DNA from 3 places in the Lonsdalea populi genome. Region 3 is predicted to be linked to each of the others. Evidence: predicted binding sites of a transcription regulator. Region 3 holds the regulator's gene; each other region holds the start of a gene.
What was found. The regulator LexA, encoded in region 3, represses DNA repair genes until DNA is damaged. The targets are predictions, from matches to a motif close to TNCTGTATGTACATACAGNA.
Positions count from the first base shown of each region.

Region 1: a site for LexA is predicted at 2,769-2,788, ahead of sulA (SOS-induced cell division inhibitor SulA). Genes of this name have one in related genera too.
Region 2: a site for LexA is predicted at 5,237-5,256, ahead of dinB (DNA polymerase IV). Genes of this name have one in related genera too.

Region 1 is NZ_CP065534.1:2,653,268-2,660,690, forward strand. Features, by position in the region: gene yccS (YccS family putative transporter) at 1-1,854, shown strand, start outside; gene I6N93_RS11650 (TfoX/Sxy family DNA transformation protein) at 1,968-2,594, opposite strand; gene sulA (SOS-induced cell division inhibitor SulA) at 2,811-3,308, shown strand; gene ompA (porin OmpA) at 3,668-4,720, shown strand; gene I6N93_RS11665 (aldo/keto reductase) at 5,341-6,303, opposite strand; gene I6N93_RS11670 (NupC/NupG family nucleoside CNT transporter) at 6,558-7,423, shown strand, end outside.
Region 2 is NZ_CP065534.1:733,443-740,865, reverse strand. Features, by position in the region: gene I6N93_RS03435 (YfiR family protein) at 1-140, opposite strand, end outside; gene frsA (esterase FrsA) at 422-1,672, opposite strand; gene gpt (xanthine phosphoribosyltransferase) at 1,824-2,282, opposite strand; gene pepD (beta-Ala-His dipeptidase) at 2,624-4,084, shown strand; gene dinB (DNA polymerase IV) at 4,155-5,216, opposite strand; gene I6N93_RS03410 (hypothetical protein) at 5,348-5,578, shown strand; gene dpaA (peptidoglycan meso-diaminopimelic acid protein amidase) at 5,691-6,413, shown strand; gene I6N93_RS03400 (class II glutamine amidotransferase) at 6,384-7,151, opposite strand; gene lpcA (D-sedoheptulose 7-phosphate isomerase) at 7,410-7,423, opposite strand, start outside.
Region 3 is NZ_CP065534.1:3,284,223-3,291,645, reverse strand. Features, by position in the region: gene groL (chaperonin GroEL) at 1-3, shown strand, start outside; gene ubiC (chorismate lyase) at 878-1,399, shown strand; gene ubiA (4-hydroxybenzoate octaprenyltransferase) at 1,413-2,276, shown strand; gene plsB (glycerol-3-phosphate 1-O-acyltransferase PlsB) at 2,335-4,770, opposite strand; gene I6N93_RS14530 (diacylglycerol kinase) at 4,902-5,270, shown strand; gene lexA (transcriptional repressor LexA) at 5,383-5,994, shown strand; gene zur (zinc uptake transcriptional repressor Zur) at 6,201-6,710, opposite strand; gene I6N93_RS14515 (pirin family protein) at 6,795-7,423, opposite strand, start outside.

The sequences.
Region 1 (7,423 bases), 630 kb from region 3:
ACCTGCGGATTTATTCTGCTGGGCGCGCTAGGACAGCGCTACGCCACAATTGCCTTCGGCGCGCTGCTGATCGCCATTTACACCATGCTCGGCATTTCGCTCTACGACAGCTGGTATCAGCAGCCTGCTTTGTTGCTGGTCGGCGCGCTGTGGTACAACCTGCTCACGCTGCTCGGACACATTCTGTTCCCCATCCGTCCTCTCCAGGATAGCCTGGCCCGCTGCTATCAACAGCTTGCGCACTATCTCGACGCCAAATCCAATCTGTTTGATCCTGATATAGAAGACGATAATCAGCCGTTGATCGATGTGGCGATGGCTAACAGTCAACTGGTTGAGACACTCAATCAGGCCAAGTCTTCGCTGCTGACCCGTCTGCGGGGAGATCGCGGTCAGCGCAGCACTCGCAGAACGTTGCACTACTATTTCGTCGCGCAAGATATTCACGAACGCGCCAGCTCTTCCCATGTGCAGTATGCGCAGCTACGCGAAACGCTGCGTTACAGTGATGCACTGTTTCGTTTTCAGCGCCTGCTGTCGATGCAATCTCGTGCCTGTGAGCAACTGGCCCGGTCCATTTTGCTGCACCAGAAGTATCAGCACGATCCGCGTATTGAAAAAGCCTTCACGCATCTGGAACTGACCCTCGAAAAACTGGCGACGCAGGGGACATCCGTCGCACAGCTGAAGGCCATGCGCCACCTAATCAACAACCTGCGCGCCATCGATGCCCAGCTCGCCACCATTGAATCCGAGCAATCCGTTGAACAGGACGAGCAGAAGGAAAACCGGCTGCTGGCGGATGATAAAATCACCGGTTGGAGCGATATCTGCCTGCGTATCAGCCGTCATCTCACGCCGAAATCGGCGCTGTTTCGCCACGCGGTGCGGATGTCCGTACTGCTGTGCGGCGGTTATGCATTTATTCAGGTCACTCATCTGCAACACGGCTACTGGATTTTGCTGACCAGCCTGTTTGTCTGCCAGCCGAACTACAATGCGACGCGTCATCGTCTCAAGTTGCGCGTCATCGGCACGCTGGCCGGGGTTCTGTTCGGGCTACCCATCCTCTATTTCGTACCGTCGATAGAAGGACAAATGACGCTAATCGTCATCAGCGGCGTGCTGTTTTTCGCTTTCCGCACCGTGCAGTACGCCCACGCGACGCTGTTTATCACCCTGCTGGTGCTGCTGTGCTTCAACCTGCTGGGTGAAGGATACGAAGTAACCGTGCCGAGAGTGCTTGATACGCTGATCGGCTGCGGCATCGCCTGGGCGGCAGTCAGCTTCATCTGGCCCGACTGGCGTTTCCGCGCTCTTCCTGCGGTCGTCAATAAAACGCTGTATGCCAACTGCCGCTACCTGGATGCAATTATGGAGCAGTACCATCAGGGGAAAAATAACAGCCTGGCGTACCGTATCGCCCGTCGCGATGCTCACAACAGCGATGCCGAACTGGCGTCGGTGGTCTCTAATATGTCCGTCGAGCCATATGCCACCAAAGAAAAACGCGAGCATGCTTTTCGGCTGATGTGTCTGAACCACACGTTACTGAGCTATATCTCCACGCTAGGCGCCCATCGGGAAAAACTTTCGTCGCCAGAAACGCTGCAGCTGCTGGATGACGCGGTTTGCTACGTGGACGACGCTTTGCATAGCGATGGCAACGATCGGGGTCAACTCAGCCGGCGGCTGGCGTCGTTGGAAGTACGCATTCGCACCGCTAATCCAGAGTCTGAAAGTAAAGATCAGTTGGTGTTGCAGCAAATTGGCCTCATGAGTGAGCTGCTGCCGAAGTTAGAAGCCTTAAAAGCCCAGATGGCGGAGCCGTCGGCCAGCCCGGCGCGGACTTGATCGCATCAGTTTTCGGAGTCTCATCTTCATCGCTACTCAGCTTAAATCCCGTGCGCGCCACACGACGTCTGCGCGCACGGAGATTCTTCCCTTGGGTTGGATGAACAACCTTATCAGTGTTTAGGCTGTTTCCCCTGGCTCGCAAGGTGGTGTTTAAACCACTCAATCAGCTCTTGGCGCACTTGCTCCGGCAACGCCGCCTGATGAACGCCACGAATGGCGCCTGCCAGCGCGAGCAATACGCTGAGATTGAGATCGTGCCTGACGACGCTTAACCGAAGAAAACTCTGTATCTCCCCCAGTTCATGCAACTGTTCAATGTTGCGAATCCCCGCTTTCCACAACTGCCGTTCTAAATAATGGTTAAGGTTAGGCAAGTCTTTCAGCCTGATACTTTGCGTCTTGATGACCTTATCTTGCCGGGCCCCTTCCAATGACAACGACGCCAGATGCAGGAGTTCTGGTTCATTGTTCCACAAGGTATTGTCCACCTCGTAATAGTTCAATGGAACAGGCACGCCGCGGTTGGTGCAAACCATGCTCACCATCTCCCGAGCGCGAAAATGCACTTCATGCTGTCGCGATGCCCGTAGATAAAGTTCACCGTTGGACACCAGCGCGAAGATAATCTTGTCTGCTGCGATGCTGTAGCCGCCAAATTGAGACCGGGAACTAATAGTTCCCAAAGAGGAGAAAACGTACTTAGACTGCCGAATCCTTTTTTCGCATAAATGCTTCATAACATTGTCCTTATCATGTTCACCCTAATTACTGAATCGCAATATACGTAACGGGAACAAGTAATTAAGCATACGAAAACGGTTGCCTCAAACACAAAATGGCGTTACTGGACATTCCCTGTAAATTATGCGAGGCGCTTTCAAATTCCGATTGATCTTTATTTGTACACGCATTACTGTATGCGCATACAGTAACCCTGCCGGTGGAATTCACTCATGCGCACACAACTCGTTAACGCTCGCCGCTTCTCTCAGTCTTCTTTACACACGCAGGATGTGCCTGCGGCCACGCCTAACGGCGGCGGCATCATCAGTGAAATTGTCTACAGCGACGATCAGCCTATTCTGGCCCCCTTGCTGCTGCCGTTGTTGCAGCAATTAGGAATGCAGTCTCGCTGGCTGTTATGGCTGGCGCCACAGCAAAAACTCAGCCGCGCCTGGCTGCAGCAAGCGGGCTTGCCGCTCGAGAAGATGATTGAACTCCACCATATCAACCCGGCAGGGACATTAGAGGCAATGGAAAAAGCGTTGAGGACGGGGAACTACAGCGCGGTGTTATGCTGGTTGCCGGCGGATCTGGAAGATGAAGAAAAAACGCGCCTGCGCGAGGCGGCGGAAAGCGGGAATACCTACGGATTTATCATGCGATCAGAGCCAAAAGCCATCAACAGACCATTTTCTACGTTAAAAATTCACTCCAGATTGTATCATTAAGTAAATTAAGAGCATTCCTACGGGGGAAGGCCTCAGAGTTAAAGATCCCCCGCAGGCATTGAGTTCTTTACTCCTCCCCTCCCATCACCAGCCATAAATAATCTGTCCGAACTGACAAATTAATCTATTATTTGTTAGTAAGTATGTGTGAAACGCTAGGATTTTGTCTGGGACTTCTAACATCATACTTGTAACTTTTGCATCACGTTGTAGACTTTACCCGCAGGAGTTGCTCTTCATATAACATCAGCTGACTGGTGAGAATAATTAAGAGCAATGTTTCCTTCAAAAAGATTTTAACCAAAGGTTTATTATCTCGAAGAGTTAATTACCTGTTTGGATGATAATGAGGCGTAAAAATGAAAAAAACAGCTATCGCAGTTGCAGTGGCACTGGCTGGCTTGGCTTCCGTAGCTCAAGCAGCACCTAACGACAATACCTGGTACGCAGGCGCCAAACTGGGCTGGTCTCAGTTCCATGACACTGGCCTGTACGGCAACGGTTACCAAACCACTAACTCCCCGCACGAAAACCAACTGGGCGCTGGCGCCTTCGGTGGTTATCAAGCTAACCAATACCTGGGCTTCGAACTGGGTTATGACTGGCTGGGCCGTATGAAGTACACCGGTGAAAACCGTGGTAACTTTAAAGCACAGGGCGTTCAGCTGGCTGCCAAACTGAGCTACCCGATCGTTGACGATCTGGACGTTTATACTCGTCTGGGTGGTTTTTTCTGGCGTGCTGACAGCCACGACGACGTGACTGGCCGCGGCGGCAACGACACCGGTATTTCTCCGATGGCTGCAGTAGGTCTGGAATATGCAGTCACCAAAAACTGGGCTACTCGTCTGGACTACCAGTGGGTTAACAACATCGGCGACGCAGGTACCGTTGGCGGTCGTCCTGATAACGGCATGCTGAGCGTTGGCGTTTCTTACCGTTTCGGTCAGGAAACTCCAGCTCCGGTCGTAGCACCGACTCCGGCGCCGGCTCCGGTCGTTCAGACCAAACGCTTCACTCTGAAATCTGACGTACTGTTCACTTTTAACAAAGCAGAACTGCGTCCTGAAGGCCAGAGCTCTCTGGACCAGCTGTACACTCAGCTGAGCACCATGGATCCTAAAGACGGTTCCGTAGTCGTCCTGGGCTTCACTGACCGTCTGGGTTCAGAACAGTATAACGAAGGCCTGTCCACTCGCCGTGCTCAGAGCGTCGTTGACTATCTGGTTGCCAAAGGCATCCCGGCTGACAAAATCTCTGCCCGTGGTCTTGGCGAATCTAACCCGGTTACCGGTTCTACCTGTGACAGCGTGAAAGGCCGTAAAGCCTTGATCGACTGCCTGGCCCCGGATCGTCGTGTAGAAATCGAAGTGAAAGGTATTAAAGACGTTGTGACTCAGCCGCAGGCTTAATCGCACTCGCCTTTCACATGAGATGATGACGTAGCGACTCACTGCGTCATATCCCGAGAAGGATTATGGCCCTTGAATTTCAGGGGCCATTTTTATTTTTAAATGTCGATTCATGCTTAATCACCGACTCTGCAAACTACCGCGCTTCCTGCTCTTTTTATTTAACCTTCCCACGCCAAACTATTTCTTCCTGCCGAAAAACAATCGTGTGATTTTTATTAAGTGAGTGACATTGAAATAAAATACGCCATTTATTTTTATTGCCGCTTTCATTTCCTGATGACTAACTCCCTTTCCTGCTAATTTTTAACTCAGCGAAGGATTAGGCATACTTTTATCATGACAATAAATAATACGAAAACTAAATAAACGGACAAAAAAGAGGAAAGAAAAAAGTGCAAAAAAAAAAGAATGTGGTCTATGACAAGACCATAGTGCTTGTCATCAAAGATCGGGACGGCAGAAAATAAGTGAACGGGAATAACGACATAGGTAATCTTCGGTTGTTCTCTTCTTCTTTTACGCGATTGTAGACGTCAGCTGAAAGTGCGTCTCCGTAATGGGGGGTGGTACGCGCGCCCTGTCATAAACGAGTACGCGCGCTTATGTTTACCTCATCACTATTGGCTTGCGCTATTCAGCACAGCAATATCCTCCGCTGTCAGAGACAATCGGGTCGCAGCAGCCAGTTCGGCGACCTGCTGAACCGACGTGGCGCTGGCGATTGGCGAAGTCACGCTCGGACGCGCGATCAACCAGGCCAGCGCGACCTGGCTGGACGACACATTATGTGCCTTCGCGACCTGATCCAATGCCTCTACGATCTTGATGCCCCGATCATTGAGATAACGATCCACGACGCCTTTACCCCGTAAGCTTTTGGAGGCGTCTTCCGGGTGGCGATATTTACCGGACAAGAATCCGCTAGCCAGCGAATAATAGCTAATAACGCCCAGTCCATACTCTTTGGCTATCGCTTCCAGACCCGATTCATAGTGCTGCCTGTCATACAAATTGTATTCAGGCTGCAGCGTTTCATAACGTGCCCACTGGTGGTCTTGACTCATTTGCAGCGCCTGAACCAATCGGTCAGCCTCATAATTCGAGGCGCCGATAGCGCGAACTTTACCCTCTCGAATCAACGCATCGAATGTTGACAGCGTATCTTCCAGCGGCGTCGCTTTATCGTCGGTATGGGCCTGATAGAGGTCGATATAGTCCGTGTTCAGACGACGCAGAGAGTCCTCAACAGCGCGACGAATGTAGGCGGGAGCCAGCCCCTTAGCGCCATTTCCCATCTCCATGCCAACTTTGGTCGCGATGATGACCTTGTCGCGTTGACCGCTTTTCTTTAGCCAGTTGCCGATAATCGTTTCAGATTCGCCGCCCTGGTTGCCATCTGCCCATACGGAGTACACATCCGCCGTATCGATAAAATTGAGTCCCTGATCCACCAACGCGTCCAGCAGGTTAAACGAGGTTGGCTCATCGATAGTCCAGCCGAAAACGTTACCGCCGAAAGTGATCAAAGGAACGTGGATCCCAGAACGTCCAAGCTCTCGGGAAGGGGTTGAAGCAGTCATAGGCAATCTCCTTTTTACTTAAACTCGCCTTAAAGTAGCCGCTGAAAAGCAGCCGCGTTCGTACAAGACTTAGTCAGCAAAGCGCTGGTCCCCGGCGCCACTGAGCCGAATAAAAGTTAATGCTATGAGACCAATGCTTTAGTTTAGGTTATTTTCCAATATATAATTCGCGCCCAGCGTATCTACTCTCAATGTTGACGCCGACGTTACCAACCTAACGTGAAAATTTGGCCTGTATCATATCTGGAGCAAACATGTCCCATCTCGTGCAATTCGTCCTGGCGCTAATCGTCATCGCCGGCTTATCGCTTTTGATCTGCCGCGATCGAAAAAGCATCCGTATCCGCTATATCATCCAGCTCTTAGTCATAGAAATCGTACTGGCCTATTTCTTCCTCTACTCTTCCATAGGGTTAGGTTTCGTCACCGGATTCGCGAGCATGTTCGACAAGTTGCTCGGTTTTGCCGCTGAAGGCACCAACTTCGTCTTTGGCAACATGAATGCTCAAGGTCTGGCCTTTTTCTTCCTCAAGGTACTCTGCCCCATTGTCTTCATCTCTGCGTTGATCGGTATCCTGCAATACATCAAAGTTCTGCCTTTTATCATTCGCGTAATCGGAACCGTGCTGTCGAAAGTGAACGGAATGGGCAGGCTGGAATCCTTCAACGCGGTGAGCTCGCTGATTTTGGGACAATCGGAAAACTTCATCGCCTATAAAGATATTCTGGGCAAGATGTCGGAAAAAAGAATGTACACGATGGCGGCGACGGCGATGTCCACCGTGTCCATGTCTATTGTCGGCGCCTACATGACCATGCTGGACGCCAGGTTCGTGGTGGCCGCGCTGGTGCTCAACATGTTCAGTACGTTCATCGTCCTGTCCCTGATTAACCCGTACAGCGTCGATGATGAGCCGGAACTACAACTCAGCAACATTCACGAAAATCAGAGCTTCTTCGAAATGCTGGGAGATTACATTCTCACCGGCTTCAAAGTAGCCGTCATCGTCTCCGCCATGCTGATTGGTTTTATCGCGCTTATCGCCGCCATTAACGCCTTGTTCAGTGCAATCTTCGGCCTTAGCTTCCAGGAAATTCTCGGCTACTTCTTCTACCCCGT
Region 2 (7,423 bases), 1.3 Mb from region 3:
CGAGTATCGGTGAGCACGGCGGCAAAATGTGCTGAAGAGAAGACACAAAGCGTGGGAACCGTTTGGGTGGTCGGCCATCGGGTGTAGCTGACAATACCGGATACGGTGCGGCGAAGGTCGGCAGCCGAAACCTGATTCATCTCCGTATTAAGATTGGACGCGTCGGCCCTGGCTAACATAAAGGGTAACATCGAAAATATCAGAACAAGTAAGATCCACCTTCTCTCCATAATAACGTTATCCAGCTGCTTATCATCCAATTAGGAAGGAATGTTTTTGCACGCGCTGCAACGACACGCGCGCGGCGGCTTACCTTCGAAGCTATTTTGTTTTTAAATAGCATAGCTAGGGAATACGTTATCACCATCCCATCCAAAGTAATGGGTCGATAAAAGGGACGATTATGCGGCAGATAAAGACATCACGACTGAAGCTGATGCCGTAACCAGTGACTGATTTGCTGTAAACAGAGATGGAAACTTTCATAAACCGGCGAAGCATTCACCGCCAGCAGCTTGCCCTGGATCGATGAGTTGACGATCAGTTCGGACTCCTCTTTCGGACTGAGCACGTCGTCCTTCCAGTAGGCGGAGAGCATCGGCGTTGGGCAGCGCCGCCCCAGCAGCCCCTGGGTTTTCAAGGAGTAACGCCCCATTTCCGTCTTCAGCGCGGCGTCGGTGGAAGACGGCATACCCAGCCGGCTGGCGAGAATATCCATATACATATCCGGCACGTCCTGCTGACGCACTGCGTCAGCCAGCAGCGAATGCACTACCGGTCCGAGGCAGGCGACACCCTTGAGTCGCGGCGATTCCAGATACGCGAGCCGAACGGCGATATTGGCGCCGAAGCGGAATCCAAAGGCCCCCACTCGGGTGTGATCCACCCACGGCACATCCGGCAAGGCTTTCAACACCTGCTGGTGCAGGAAACTAGAGTCTTGATCCAACTTCCAGCGCGACGAAAAACCGACTGACGGCATATCAATCGTCAGCATCGCCATCCCCGCCGGCGCCAGATAGTCATGGAACAAGCGGTAATAGTCGCTTTGAAGCAGGTCCAGGCTGCCGCACACCAGTACGGTAGGGAACGGCGCGCTGCCCTGAGAGGGCATATGCAAAAACCCGGTCAGCGTTCCGCCGCCGTTGATGGGAATAGACAGCGTTTTTAGTTCATAACTCAGGAGGTCGGCGGCCTCTTCATAGGCGCGATTCGCCATCGTCTGCGCCTGCTCGGCAAGCTCATCGCCCTTCAGGTGCGGATAGGCGGCGATGCTGTACAGCGTGGCGGCCTTCAGCCAGCACTGCCCTTTTTTCTCATCATCGTGTTCGCTCTCCGTCGCCTGCTGCTGCCAACGCATTCCCTGTACGACCCATTCGTAAATCCAGTTTCCGCCGCGATAACCGATGACCGTATCCAGCAGCGCGTCGTCGCTGCGCTGAGCCGTACTAGCGGCAATGCGCGACAGCACCTCCTCGATGTCCAGCGGCGCTACGCCGCGCCAAATCCACATCAGGCGGTTAATCATCCGATACCAGGCGCTGTTATCGCTGCCCTCCAGAGCGGAGTGCATCGCGCTGGTGGAATGGTGGGCGCGCGGGATCAGGGTCGAGGTTTCCGGATGTTTGAAGGACGGTTTAAACAGCTTTTCGGACAGGTTGGCCTGAACCACAACAGCCTCCATATAAGATCAAGCAGCAGAGAGAGCGTTTCGCTAAAGTGTACTCAACACCACATGGAAAAGCAGTACGTAAGAGGGAAAAGAATCAGAAATGGCAACGCCCGGCAAAACCGGGCGTTATAGACGGCAAGTCAAGGACCGATTAGCGGTCGGTCAACGGCGGCACGAACACCACGCCCATGTCCCACGGCTGCTCAATCCAGGTATCCTGCGGGATATCAACCTGATAATCGTCCACCAGCGGTTTACCGGCCGGTTTCGCAAAAATGGTGATGAAGTGCGCTTTCGGATACATATCGCGAATCGCTTTGGCGGTACCGCCAGTATCGACCAGATCGTCCACCACGATGAAGCCTTCGCCATCGCCTGCGGCGCGTTTCAGCACCTTCAGCTCACGCTGGTTGTCATGGTCGTAGCTGGAAATGCATACGGTATCCACATGACGGATGCCCAGTTCGCGAGCCAGCAGGGACCCCGGGACCAGACCGCCGCGGCTGACGGCGATGATGCCCTTCCATTGGTCCGCCGGCAGTAAACGCTCGGCCAGTTTGCGGGCATGAATCTGCAACATATCCCAGGTTACGACGTATTTTTCACTCATATAATATGTCCCGGCCAACGGTGGAGTCGGCTTTATCATAGTCGGAGGGGGAAAAAGGTTGCGCGAGATTATAGATAGGCAACCTCATAAAAACCAGCCTTTATCCGATTGAGTTTTGTTGGTGGCGACAAAGTCCCCGCCGTCATCGTCTGCAATCCCGCGGCGATCGCCCGCCTTAGCCCGTTCAAAGCGACCAGGATTGACAGACTCTCCCCGGCGGCGGGAAAGTGATACTCTGTTTCATGATGCCCGATCGCCATGCTCAAAGGCGATCATTTTTCAACCTGTAGCGCCTCACGCGCCAGACGCGGACTTAGGCTGCTGAAAAGGAGACGTGAATAGTGTCTGAATTGTCTCAGCTTTCCCCACAGCCCTTGTGGGATATTTTTGCCACAATCTGTTCCATTCCGCATCCCTCCTATCATGAAGAGGCGCTGGCGGCGCACATTATGTCGTGGGCGCAGGCGCGCGGCCTTCATTCAGAGCGCGATAGCGTCGGCAACATTCTGCTGCGCAAACCGGCCACGCCGGGCATGGAAAATCGCAAGCCCGTGGTGCTGCAAGCGCATCTGGATATGGTGCCGCAGAAAAACAACGACACGGCGCATGATTTCACGAAAGATCCCATTAAGCCTTACATCGACGGCGACTGGGTGAGAGCGCGCGGCACCACGCTGGGCGCGGACAACGGTATCGGCATGGCGTCCACGCTGGCCGTTCTGTCCGACGACAGCGTCGAACACGGCCCGCTGGAAGTGCTGCTGACCATGACGGAAGAGTCCGGCATGGACGGCGCTTTCGGCTTGCAACCGAACTGGCTGCAGGGCGAGATCCTGATCAACACCGACTCGGAAGAGGAGGGAGAAGTCTACATGGGCTGCGCGGGCGGGATCGATTTCCTGACGCACCTGCCGCTGCGGCGGGAAGCGGTGCCTGCGGGCTATCAGGTACTGAAGCTGGTCATTAAAGGGCTAAAAGGCGGACATTCCGGCTGTGATATTCACCTGGGGCTGGGCAACGCCAATAAACTGCTGGGCCGTTTCCTGGCGGAACAGGCGGCAACGCTGGACCTGCGGATCCTCGATCTGAACGGCGGGACGCTGCGTAACGCCATTCCACGCGAAAGCGCGGTTACGCTGGCCGTCGCGGAAGATAAGGTCGCTGCGCTGAAAGCGGCGGCGCAGGACTATATGGCCGTACTGAAACATGAGCTGGCCGCAGTGGAAAAAAACATCGCGGTACTGGTGGAGCCGGCGTCGACTGACGCCGAGGCCCTGACCACAGATAGCCGCGATCGGCTGGTGGCCCTGCTCAACGCGATCCCCAACGGCGTAATCCGCATGAGCGACGAGGTGACAGGCGTGGTGGAAACTTCGCTGAACGTCGGCGTGATCACCACGGCAGAGACCCAGGCGGAAGTTCACTGCCTGATCCGTTCGCTGATCGACAGCGGCAAGGACTATGTGGTAAGCGTGCTAACGTCGCTGGGACAACTGGCCGGTGCGCAAACTCGCCCCAAAGGCGGCTACCCAGGCTGGCAGCCGGATGCGCAATCGCCGGTCATGCAGTTGGTGCGGGAAACCTACCAGCAGCTGTTCGGCAAAATGCCGAGCGTGCAGGTGATCCACGCCGGTCTGGAATGCGGCCTGTTCAAGAAGCCCTATCCGGAGATGGATATGGTTTCCATCGGTCCGACCATCACCGGCCCGCACTCGCCGGATGAACAGGTGAATATCGCCAGCGTTGGCCTGTATTGGAAACTGCTGACCGCGGTCCTGAAAGCCATCCCAGAGAAACGCTAAGGCACCCATCGCCTGGACCCTCCCGCATCCGGCTGGACGCAACGCCGGATGCGGCAGCAAACGCCCTCGATTACCCCCCCCAGTCAAACACCAACTGCCGCTCCAACTGCGGATCTAGTAGCGTCACGTGTAACCCCACCAGCCGAACGCCGCGCGCTTCCCGCCGCTGCTCCCAGGTCTGCCTTGCCAACCGAATGAGATCCTGTTTATTCAGCACCGGCCAGACATGCTCCTGCGTGGTTTGCCGAAAATCATCGAACTTCAGCTTCACGCCCTGACGCGCGATATGCAGATCTGACTTCACCCGGCGCAGACGCGCCTCCAGCTCGTCATACAGCGTATCGATCAGCGCTTCGCATTGGGACCAGTCGTGAATATCCTGCGCCAGCGTTTTCTCGACGCCGACGGATTTACGCAGCCGATCGGGCGATACCTGACGCTCGTCAATGCCGTGACAGCGCTCCCACAGCACCCGCCCAAACTTGCCGAACGACTTTAATAGCGCGGACAAATCATAGCGCCGCACGTCGGCGCAGGTATGCAGTCCCCGCTCCGCCAACCGGCTGGCCGTCACTTTGCCGACGCCGGGGATCTTCGCCAGCGGCAACGCCAGAATGAACTCATCCACCTGGGCGGGCGTAATGACGTACTGTCCGTTGGGTTTGTTCTGTTCAGAGGCCACCTTCGCCAGGAATTTGATGGGGGCGATGCCCGCAGAGGCGGTCAGATGTAGCTCATCGAAAATGGTCTGACGGATCGCCTGCGCCATCAGCGTCGCGGAGCCGTTGCAGTGAGAGCTATCGGTGACGTCTAGGTAAGCCTCGTCGAGCGATAACGGTTCAATCAGTTCGGTATAGCGGGCAAAGATCTGGCGGATTTGGAGGGAGGCGGCCTTGTACACCTCCATACGCCCGGGCAGCAGGGTCAGATGCGGGCAGAGCCGCAGAGCGGTCGCGGTCGCCATCGCGCTATGCACGCCGAAACGCCGGGCGGGATAATTGGCGGTGCTGATCACGCCGCGGCGCAGTGCGCTGCCGCCGATCGCCAGAGGAATATCACGCAGGCGCGGATTATCCCGCATCTCGATGGCGGCATAAAAGCAATCCATATCGACGTGAATAATTTTGCGCATATCCCCCCCCCCCTTTCTTAATCTGTATAAAAATACAGTACCAAGATAAGGCGATGCAAGCCGGCGCGCGCCGATCCGCCCAAAGACGGAAACGGAAACCGCGTCTCGGCGTCCGGTATTTCGCGGGCGGGATGATCAAAAGACCCATTCGCCGCTCGCCGGTTTTCCGCCGGGTCCGCGCTCAGCCACAAACCTCGTCGCCCCTGCCGTCGACGGTCGGCGCCTGCGTATTTGCCCATGATATCTTCATCTTATCCGCCGTCGCCGGATCGGCGGCGACGTCCTCTCGACGGGCAACCCGCCGCCTGTCGGACGTTCGTTTCAGCGCCGACGGCGTTTCACATGATTTCCCGCTTGAATAAAATAAAGGCAATGCTAATGTGGCAGCGCTACACCTCGCCGTAGGCACGGGAATACGGGACGACATCATTAAAAGACCGTATGTCACACAGTTTTAGTTATCAGGATCCCTCAATGCGAAAAACCGCACTGTCATTTGCGACGCTGTTTTTTTTGCCTTTCGCTTTCGTAACCAGCTATGCCAGTGAAGTGATTCCGGTTACGACCACTTTCAAGCAGCAGGCCTTAGGCTCGCCGGTTTATATCCAGATCTTTAAAGAAGAGCGGCAACTGGAGCTGTATGCCAAAGTCGGCACCGATTATCGTCTGGTGCAAAGCTATCCCATCTGCAAGTACTCAGGCGGGCTCGGGCCCAAACAGGTGGAAGGCGATATGAAAAGTCCGGAAGGGTTTTATCAGGTCGATTTGCATCAGCTCAAGCCGGATAGCCGCTTTTATCGCGCCATCAACGTCGGTTTCCCTAACGAATATGACCGCGCTCAGGGCTACTCAGGGCGCTATCTGATGATCCACGGCGAATGCGTGTCGGTCGGCTGTTATGCCATGACCAATCAGTACATCGATGAGATCTACACCTACGTCGAACGGGCGCTATTGAACGGGCAGGCGAAGGTCGAACTGGCGATTTACCCGTTCCGCATGACGGACAAAAACCTGCAGCGGCATCGCAACTCCACTTACGCCCGTTTTTGGCGGCAGTTGCAACCGGGTTACGCTTACTTCAACCAGCACCACCAGCCGCCGGCCGTCGCGGTGTTCAACGGCCAGTATATGGTGAATCAGTCAACGCCAAACAAGAACCCATTTTCAAACTACGCGCTCACCAAAGTGGAATAACACGAACTCGCCTGGCTCGATCTGATGCCAGGTTTCATTCCCCGTCAGCGGCTGCGTAGCCAGCACGGTCACCACGTCATCCGGCGTGGTCTGCTGCTGAAAATCGATCTCCACATCATCATCCAGCAGCGTCGCTTTACCGAAAGGCGCGCGGCGCGTAATCCAGCATAGCCGGGTGGAGCAATATCCCATCACGAAATGCCCGTCGGACAACAGCATGTTGAACACCCCCTTTTTGCTCAGCGTTTCCGCCAGCGAAGCGATGTAGCGAAATACCGAAGGCCAGTGCGATGGCGTGCGGGGATAGCGTAATGAGAGATGATGAAGCAGCCAGCAGAAGGCGTATTCGCTGTCCGTCTGCCCCACCGGGCGGTAGGTGCCGGTTTTCAGGCTGCGGTAGCCTTTCAACTGACCGTTATGAGCGAACGTCCAGTTTCTCCCCCACAGCTCGCGGGTAAACGGATGGGTATTCTCCAGCGCCACGGCCCCGCGGTTGGCCTGGCGGATATGCGACACCACGGCGCAGGATTCGATGGGATACTTCTGCACCAGCTGCGCGATAGGCGACGTTGCGCTCGGCAGCGGATCTTTGAACGTCCGGCAACCGTTCCCCTCGTAAAAGGTAATGCCCCAGCCGTCACGATGCGGTCCGGTACGGCCGCCGCGTTGCATCAACCCGGAAAAACTAAAGCAGATGTCAGTTGGAACATTGGCGCTCATCCCAAGCAGTTCACACATGGTTGATTCCTTACCTTTGTGGCCCGTCATGAGAACGTGAGAGCCGCTGGCGGTAGCTTGGCTGCGACTCAAGGCGCGAGCCGTGCGGTGTGAAAGATCCCCATTAACGACAAAAGCGCAGCCCTATTCCTTCGGGGCCAACGTCTAAAACTTGTTCTCTGCGGAGCGCCGGTCCGCGCCTTGATGAAGCGATTTTACGGCAACGACAGCACCACGCACGGGGGGGACGCTGCCTAATGCACGATAGGCGCAGCGCGATTAGTTCTCCGCCA
Region 3 (7,423 bases):
TAAGATGCGTTAAGCATCGTATCATCAGCTCCGGGACAGACACCGATTGCGTTCCTAACGCCGCGAGTCTTCCCAAGCGCTGATAGCCAATAAAAACGACCGGGTCAACATTGCCCGGTCGTTTTTTTTATCTCTTGCTGCGGTTCATTCTGTTTGTGCTGTGGTTCACCTCAAGCCGAAGCTATGCGCTGCGTCGGCCTACGACTGATAGTGACTAGAATTTCATTTTCGAGCGAAGAAAAACGCGATGAAATACCCCCTATGAAAAGAGGGCAATTAAATTGGATGCTATGCTGGCGCGATCAAAAAAGTCTGGCTAATCAATGGCAGGTTAATTGTATTTTGAAGGACATCATCGGCACGAAATAAACCAGAGGTGAGGGTTTATGAATGATGCAGCGTGATCTCTCGTGCGGCAGGTTATGCTTTGGCAATTGTCCACGAACTGTAATCTATTTTCTTAGGAGATAGATTTACCCACCCTAATTGTGTGGATTTTATCTATATAATCAGATAATTAGCATTTTTCATCGCAAGCTGTTTTAATTCCCGAAAGTGAAAATGAGCCGCCCTATTAATAGCTGAAATTTTATTGTATTAATGGCGCATTCGGCACCCAGCGGTGGGTGAATACATCATGGCGTCATTGCATTGAAATATCATGAAATTAGGATACTCAACCGGTTTAAGTCCTTATCCGGATTCTACGCGGTTCATTAACGTCCTATTTACTTCGAGATAGTTTATTAGCGTAACGAGTGTATGAAAATCATGCAGTTCATTCATCCCAGGGACAGAACGAGTTATCAGTGCGCTATTCTACGCTACAATGGACATCGTTTACTTTATTTACTAAACCCGAGGCGAGGAGGGGACAATGACAGATGAGACTGTAGACCTCTTGCGCCCGGTGACATGGTGCGAGTTCGCCGATATCCCCGCGGCAGTCGCCGAGTGGCTCGCCCATCGGGACTCAATGACCACCCGACTTGAAATGCATTGCCAGCGTCTTGATGTGGAGGTCGCCCGTGAAGGTTTTGTTTCGCCATCGATCTTAGGGGAGGAGCTGCCGCTGTTGCCGATCAGCGAACGCTTTTGGCTGCGGCAGGTCACGCTGTATGGCGATGGCAGACCCTGGTTGTTTGGTCGAACGGTGATCCCTGAACACACGCTGGAGATGTCGAACCGAGCGTTGGCACAGATCGGAAGTGTTCCTCTTGGACGATATCTCTTCCAACAGGGTGCGCCGGAGCGTGACTTTATCAATCCGGGACGTCGCGGCGATCTGTGGGCTCGTCGTTCACGTCTGCGGTTGGCGGGCCATCCTTTACTGCTGACAGAGATTTTCTTGCCTGATGCCCCTATTTATTCTCCGCTCAGTTCTGATACTGAACGGTAGAGGAGACGATGCGTTGGAACGAATTTTAACGACGGGACGGTGGATGGTGTATTGTCGCCTGATGCGCGTCGATAAGCCGATAGGCTCTCTGTTGCTGCTGTGGCCGACGCTATGGGCGTTATGGCTGGCGGGGCGCGGGGCGCCGGCGAGCTGGACACTCTGGGTGTTCGTGCTGGGCGTATTCCTGATGAGAGCCGCGGGCTGCGTGATTAATGACTATGCCGATCGCCATTTTGACGGTCATGTGAAGCGCACGGCATCGCGGCCCTTACCTAGCGGCCTGGTGAGTGAACAGTCGGCTAAAGCGCTGTTTGTGATCCTGGCGCTGGTGGCGTTTGCGTTGGTGCTGACGTTGAACACCATGACTATCTGGATGTCGGTCGCCGGGCTGGCTCTGGCCTGGGTTTATCCCTTTATGAAGCGGTTTAGTCATCTGCCTCAGGTCGTGTTAGGCGCGGCTTTTGGCTGGTCGATCCCCATGGCCTATGCCGCCGTCAGCGAGTCGCTGCCGGGCAGTTGCTGGCTGATGTTTTTCGCTTATCTCTGCTGGACCGTGGCTTACGACACCGAGTACGCGATGGTCGATCGCGATGACGATCTCAATATCGGCGTAAAGTCGACGGCTATCCTGTTTGGTCGTTACGATACCGTTATCGTCGGCGTGCTGCAGCTGTTGATGCTGGGGACGATGGTGATTTTAGGACGTATATCCGACCTAGGCGCCATGTTCTATTGGTCGCTGCTGGTAGCGGCGGGGCTGTTTGTTTATCAGCAGACGCTGATTGCGGGACGGGATCGGGATAATTGCTTCAAGGCTTTTCGCAATAACAACTACGTAGGGATGGCGTTGTTCATCGGGTTAGTGCTGAGTCTCTAGAAAAAAAGGCCTGTGGCAGGCTTGCCGCAGGCACATGTCGTGTTACTCCACTTCTTTATTATTCTGCTGCATCATTGGCAACGGCGGGGCTTTCAATCGTCAATCTGACTTCCGGCGTAATCACGTCGCTCAAAATCGCATAAATCGACTGTACCTTCTCCAGCACCGCATCGCCGCTATCGCTGATGTAGCCTTCGCTACGCAGCGTATTGACCAGCGTAGAGAAGACGGCCTTATCAAAGAACTCCGGCGCGTTGATGCCATGCAGGAGGGACAGGCGCTGCGCCATCGCGCGGCTCTCTTTCTCCAGCGTGCCGCGATTGATCGTCGGGTTGCCCTTAAGCAGCAGGAAAGTGATGGCGTACCGCTGCAGCGTTTCGATAACGCCGGCGGCCAGCAGTTGCAACGGGCGGCTACGTTCGCTATTCGGCGTCAGGTTTTCGCCCTCTATCACGATCAACCGCTGATTCGCCAGCTCGGAGGTCAACGCCAGCAGCACACCGGCCAGTTGCGCCGTTTCGTAATGTAGGAACAATTCCGCTTTCAGCAACGGATAGATCAACGTCACCTGGTGCAATAGCTCGGCCTGCTTAATGTGCCGATGGTGCACGATGATGCTGGCGACCAGAGACGGCAGGATCAACAGATGTTGGATATTGTTGCGGTAATAGGTCATCAGCACGGCCTGATCGCTCGGGAGGCTGATGATGGTGCCCTGTTTATCGTTTTCAACCGTGAACTTGTCCATCTTCAATGCATGATCGACCAGTTCGGCAGGCGTTTTGTCCGGCGTCGTCGTGTTTTCGGTATAGGGCACGTTGCGCATCAGCTGCAGATAGCATTCGAGCTGTTCTTCCAACTGTGTCCGAGTCATCGCACGTTGCGGCGACACCAGAAGTGCGGTTGAGCACAGGTTCATGGCATTGGCCGCCGCAGCGTTGTTGATGCGAACCATGATGTCGGAGGCGATGTCCTGCACGGTCGGCGTCAGCCAGGCGGGGCGCAGCGCTTCAATTGGATCGATGTCGTCGCGCCACCGCGGGACCTTGTTGTTGAGATAGGTCATCAACGGCAGCGGTTCGCCAAAATTGACGTAACCCTGGCCTAAATTACGTAGCTTGCGGAGCCCGCGAATCATCTGGAGAAAACCTTCTTTTTCCTTGGTGGCGCCGCGCAGTTCTTTGGAGTAAGTGCCGACTTCCATAACATGCTCATACCCGATGTAAATCGGCACCAGCGTGATAGGCCGCGTGCCGCCGCGCAGCATGGCCTGAAGCGTCATCGCCAGCGTACCGGTTTTCGGATCGAGCAGGCGGCCGGTGCGCGAGCGCCCGCCTTCCACGAAGTACTCCACCGAATAGCCGCGAGTAAACAGTTCGCCGAGATACTCGCGGAACAGGGTGGAATAGAGCTTGCTGCCTTTGAAGGTTCGGCGGATGAAAAACGCGCCCAGGCGGCGGAAGATAGGACCCGCCGGCCAGAAGTTGAGGTTGATGCCCGCAGCAATGTGCGGCGGCACCAGCCCCTGGTGGTACAGCACGTAAGAAAGCAGCAGATAGTCCATGTGGCTGCGGTGGCAGGGAACATAAACGATTTCATGTCCGTCCTGAGCCAACTGCCGTATTCGCTCGGCGTTGTGGACATTAATCCCCTGGTATAGCCGGTTCCAGGTCCAGCCTAGCACGCGGTCAGTGAGACGCACCGCTTCATAAGAGAAGTTAGCAGCGATCTCTTCCAGCATCGTAATGGCGTTCTGCTGGGCTTTTTCTCGAGAGATTTTCTTCGATCGTGCTTCATCATCCACCGCTTTGGCGATGGCTTTCGATGACAGCAGTTTTTTGAACAGCTCCTGCCTGACCGGTAGACGCGGACCGACGGTGGCCAGACGCAGACGAGCGAAGTGCATCCGCGCCACACGCGCCAGCTTATGGGCGATGGTGGTGTCCGTGCCGTGCTCCGTCGCCATGTAGCGCAGCGAGACCGGCGTTGAGAAGCGCACGAAACTGTCGCGTCCCAGCCACAGAACTGCGAAAAACTTTTCGATGCCGTTCAGCAGACGTAGCTGAGGCGCTTCCTGCTGATGGCCTTCTCGACCCGGCGAACGGCCAAACATGACTGAAACCGGCACCATCTGGACATCCAGCGACGGATTGTCTCGATGCAGATCCAGATAGTCGTGGAAAAGCTTGATGGATTTCTCTTTGGGCACGTAGTAGCGAAATACGCGCGGGCCACTATTGACGAACACATAGCTTGGCAGTGCTTGACCGTCGACAATCAAGGGTTCAAGCGGATCCTGCAGCCCCAGCGCAAGGCACTTTTCACGCAGCGTCAGTAAGTCCGCTTTGGAGTTGTAGGGCAGAACGTAGAAAATAGGACGTGTAGGATCGATGTCCAGCTCAGCGATCGGATCCAGAGGAATGATTTTGCTCTTTACCAAAAGTTTCAGAGGGAAATTCAATAACTTATAGTAGATTTTACGCCAACCTGACATAACAACTGAGAACCTCTTATTAGCAATGCGCCGCAAGGATAACAGAAACCTTATCGGATATCTGTGGTCATGAGACAATGGGGTGACGCGAAAATTGCGTTTGAAACTAAATAAAAAAGGAGTAAGCAAGGATCATGAATAAGGCGACCGGGATTACCCGCCTTGTCAAGGCAACAGGCTATTCGTTGCAAGGACTTAAACAGGCATGGAGGCATGAAGCGGCCTTTCGTCAGGAAACCATTCTTACTCTGGCAGGCATTATTATTGCCTGCTGGCTGCCAGTTTCAATATTAGAACGGTTATTGTTGATTGGCGCGGTCGTGCTGATTGTGATCGTCGAGTTGCTGAATAGCGCTATCGAAGCCGTGGTTGACAGAATTGGTAAGGAATATCATGAGCTTGCAGGGAGAGCGAAAGATTTGGGGTCGGCGGCGGTGCTGGTTGCTTGCCTATTGGCGGCCGTAGTCTGGGGTGCCTTGCTGTGGGGGCATTTCGCGTGATAGCTCTCGTGAATGACGCCAAAAAACAAGGTACAACGCGATTTCTCAGTTCCCTTGGGCAGTTTCCCTGTATATACTCACAGCGAAACTGTATAAACAACCAGGGGGCGGAATGAAAGCTTTAACGACCAGACAACAGCAGGTTTATGATCTTATTCGCGATCATATCTCACAAACCGGTATGCCACCCACCCGAGCAGAAATCGCTAAACAACTGGGATTCCGCTCTCCCAATGCCGCTGAAGAACACTTGAAAGCTCTTTCTCGTAAAGGTGTGATTGAGATTGTCACCGGCGCGTCCCGCGGTATCCGTCTGTTAATGGAAGAAGAGTCGCTCGGCCTGCCTCTGATTGGTCGCGTGGCTGCAGGGGAACCGCTGCTGGCGGAACAGCATATCGAATGTCATTATCAGGTCGATCCGGCCATGTTTAAGCCAAACGCCGATTTTCTGCTGCGTGTGAGTGGTATGTCGATGAAAGATATCGGTATTCTGGATGGCGATCTACTGGCTGTGCATAAAACGCAGGATGTTCACAACGGTCAGGTGGTTGTGGCGCGCATTGAAGATGAAGTTACGGTAAAACGATTGAAGCAGCAGGGTAATAAAGTGCAGCTGTTGGCTGAAAACAAAGAGTTTGCACCTATCGTCGTCGATTTGAGCAAGGAAAACTTTTCCATTGAAGGGTTGGCCGTCGGCGTCATTCGCAACAGCGATTGGAGTTGATCGACCTGGTTTGCTGAACGCCCCGTTTATACCTCTTCCGTTGCGTTTGGTCTTTCTCGCCGAACGTAACGGTTGAAATGAAAACCGAACCAAAGGTTCCCCGCAAGCCTGAACCTCAATCCCTTCTCAAATTTACTATCTTCCTCAGATTCCATTCTCAGTACCACCGTTCGGCGCGATGACGCCGTACCTGCACTTTTTGCTGCTCAGCGCTTTTTGAGGACGATACTGTGGTCGTGGTTGCAGCTGTCGCGGTGATCACAGGCTTCAATTTTCCTGCATTCAACGCACAGGCCGTGCGCTTCAACTACACTGTGGCGCAGGGAGAATCCCGTCTGGAGCGCAATTTGTTGCAGTATTTCTTCAACGCCTTCAGTAGGGCTCTCCGTGACTTGGCGGCAGCGGTCGCAAATAAATAGTGCCGAGGTATGGCTGTGTTCTTCGAAATGGTGGCACAGCACGTAGCTGTTGGTGGATTCCACGCGGTGAATGAATCCTTGTTCAAGCAGGAAATCCAACGCACGGTAAACGGTGGGGGGCTTAGCCTGAGGTTCAGCGACGCGCAGTAGATCCAACAGGTCATATGCGCTGATAGCGCCTGGCTGTTGGACCATCAGCCGTAGCACTTCCTGACGCTGCGGCGTAAGTCGAACGTTGCGCTGCTGACACAGTCGCTCAGCATGGGCAAGAAGTTTGGCCGGATCGGTTGAATCCATCGCTATAACTCTGAAGAAAGTGGTGAGGATGATAATTTATCTTACCATGACTCCGTAGAAACGCCGAGTCAGGAGGGGAGCGCGTTACGCCACCAAATCGATCAACAGCGCCCGCATCGGCGTTTTTGCCTGCAGGGTAATGGCCGTCTCCTGCTGAATAAAGGCGCCGTCGCCGCAATGTAACGTTTTGCCCTCATCGGCTTTGCTACGGATGCCAAGTTCACCGTGGATGGACTGAATGTAGGCGCGATTACCCTTCAAGGGATGCGTCAACGATTCTCCGGAGGACAGATCCAGATGGTAAACCCAGACCTGTTGTCTTAGATGCAGGCTGCCGTTTTCGTCGTCCGGAGAAGCCAGCAATTGAGCGCGCTCGCCGTTCAGCGTCATACGTTGCAGCGCGCGATTTTCGCGTGTCGGGCAGGCATCCAGCCATAGCTGAATACGGGTCAGCGGCGTGTCTTTGGCAATATTCTGCTCGCTGTAGCTGAGGTTGGGCTGAGTCGCCAACAACATGACGTCGCCAGCTTTGGCTTGCGTGTGGTTGCCATTGCTGTCTCGATATTCGGCTTCGCCTTGCAGAAGAAGGTTAAGGATATCGACACGCGGATAGGTCCGCGCCTGGAAGGCGGTCTTGGGGGCCAGGACTTCCTGATTCAACACGCGCAGCGAACCGAATCCCAGCAGGTCAGGGTCAAAATAATGACCGAAAG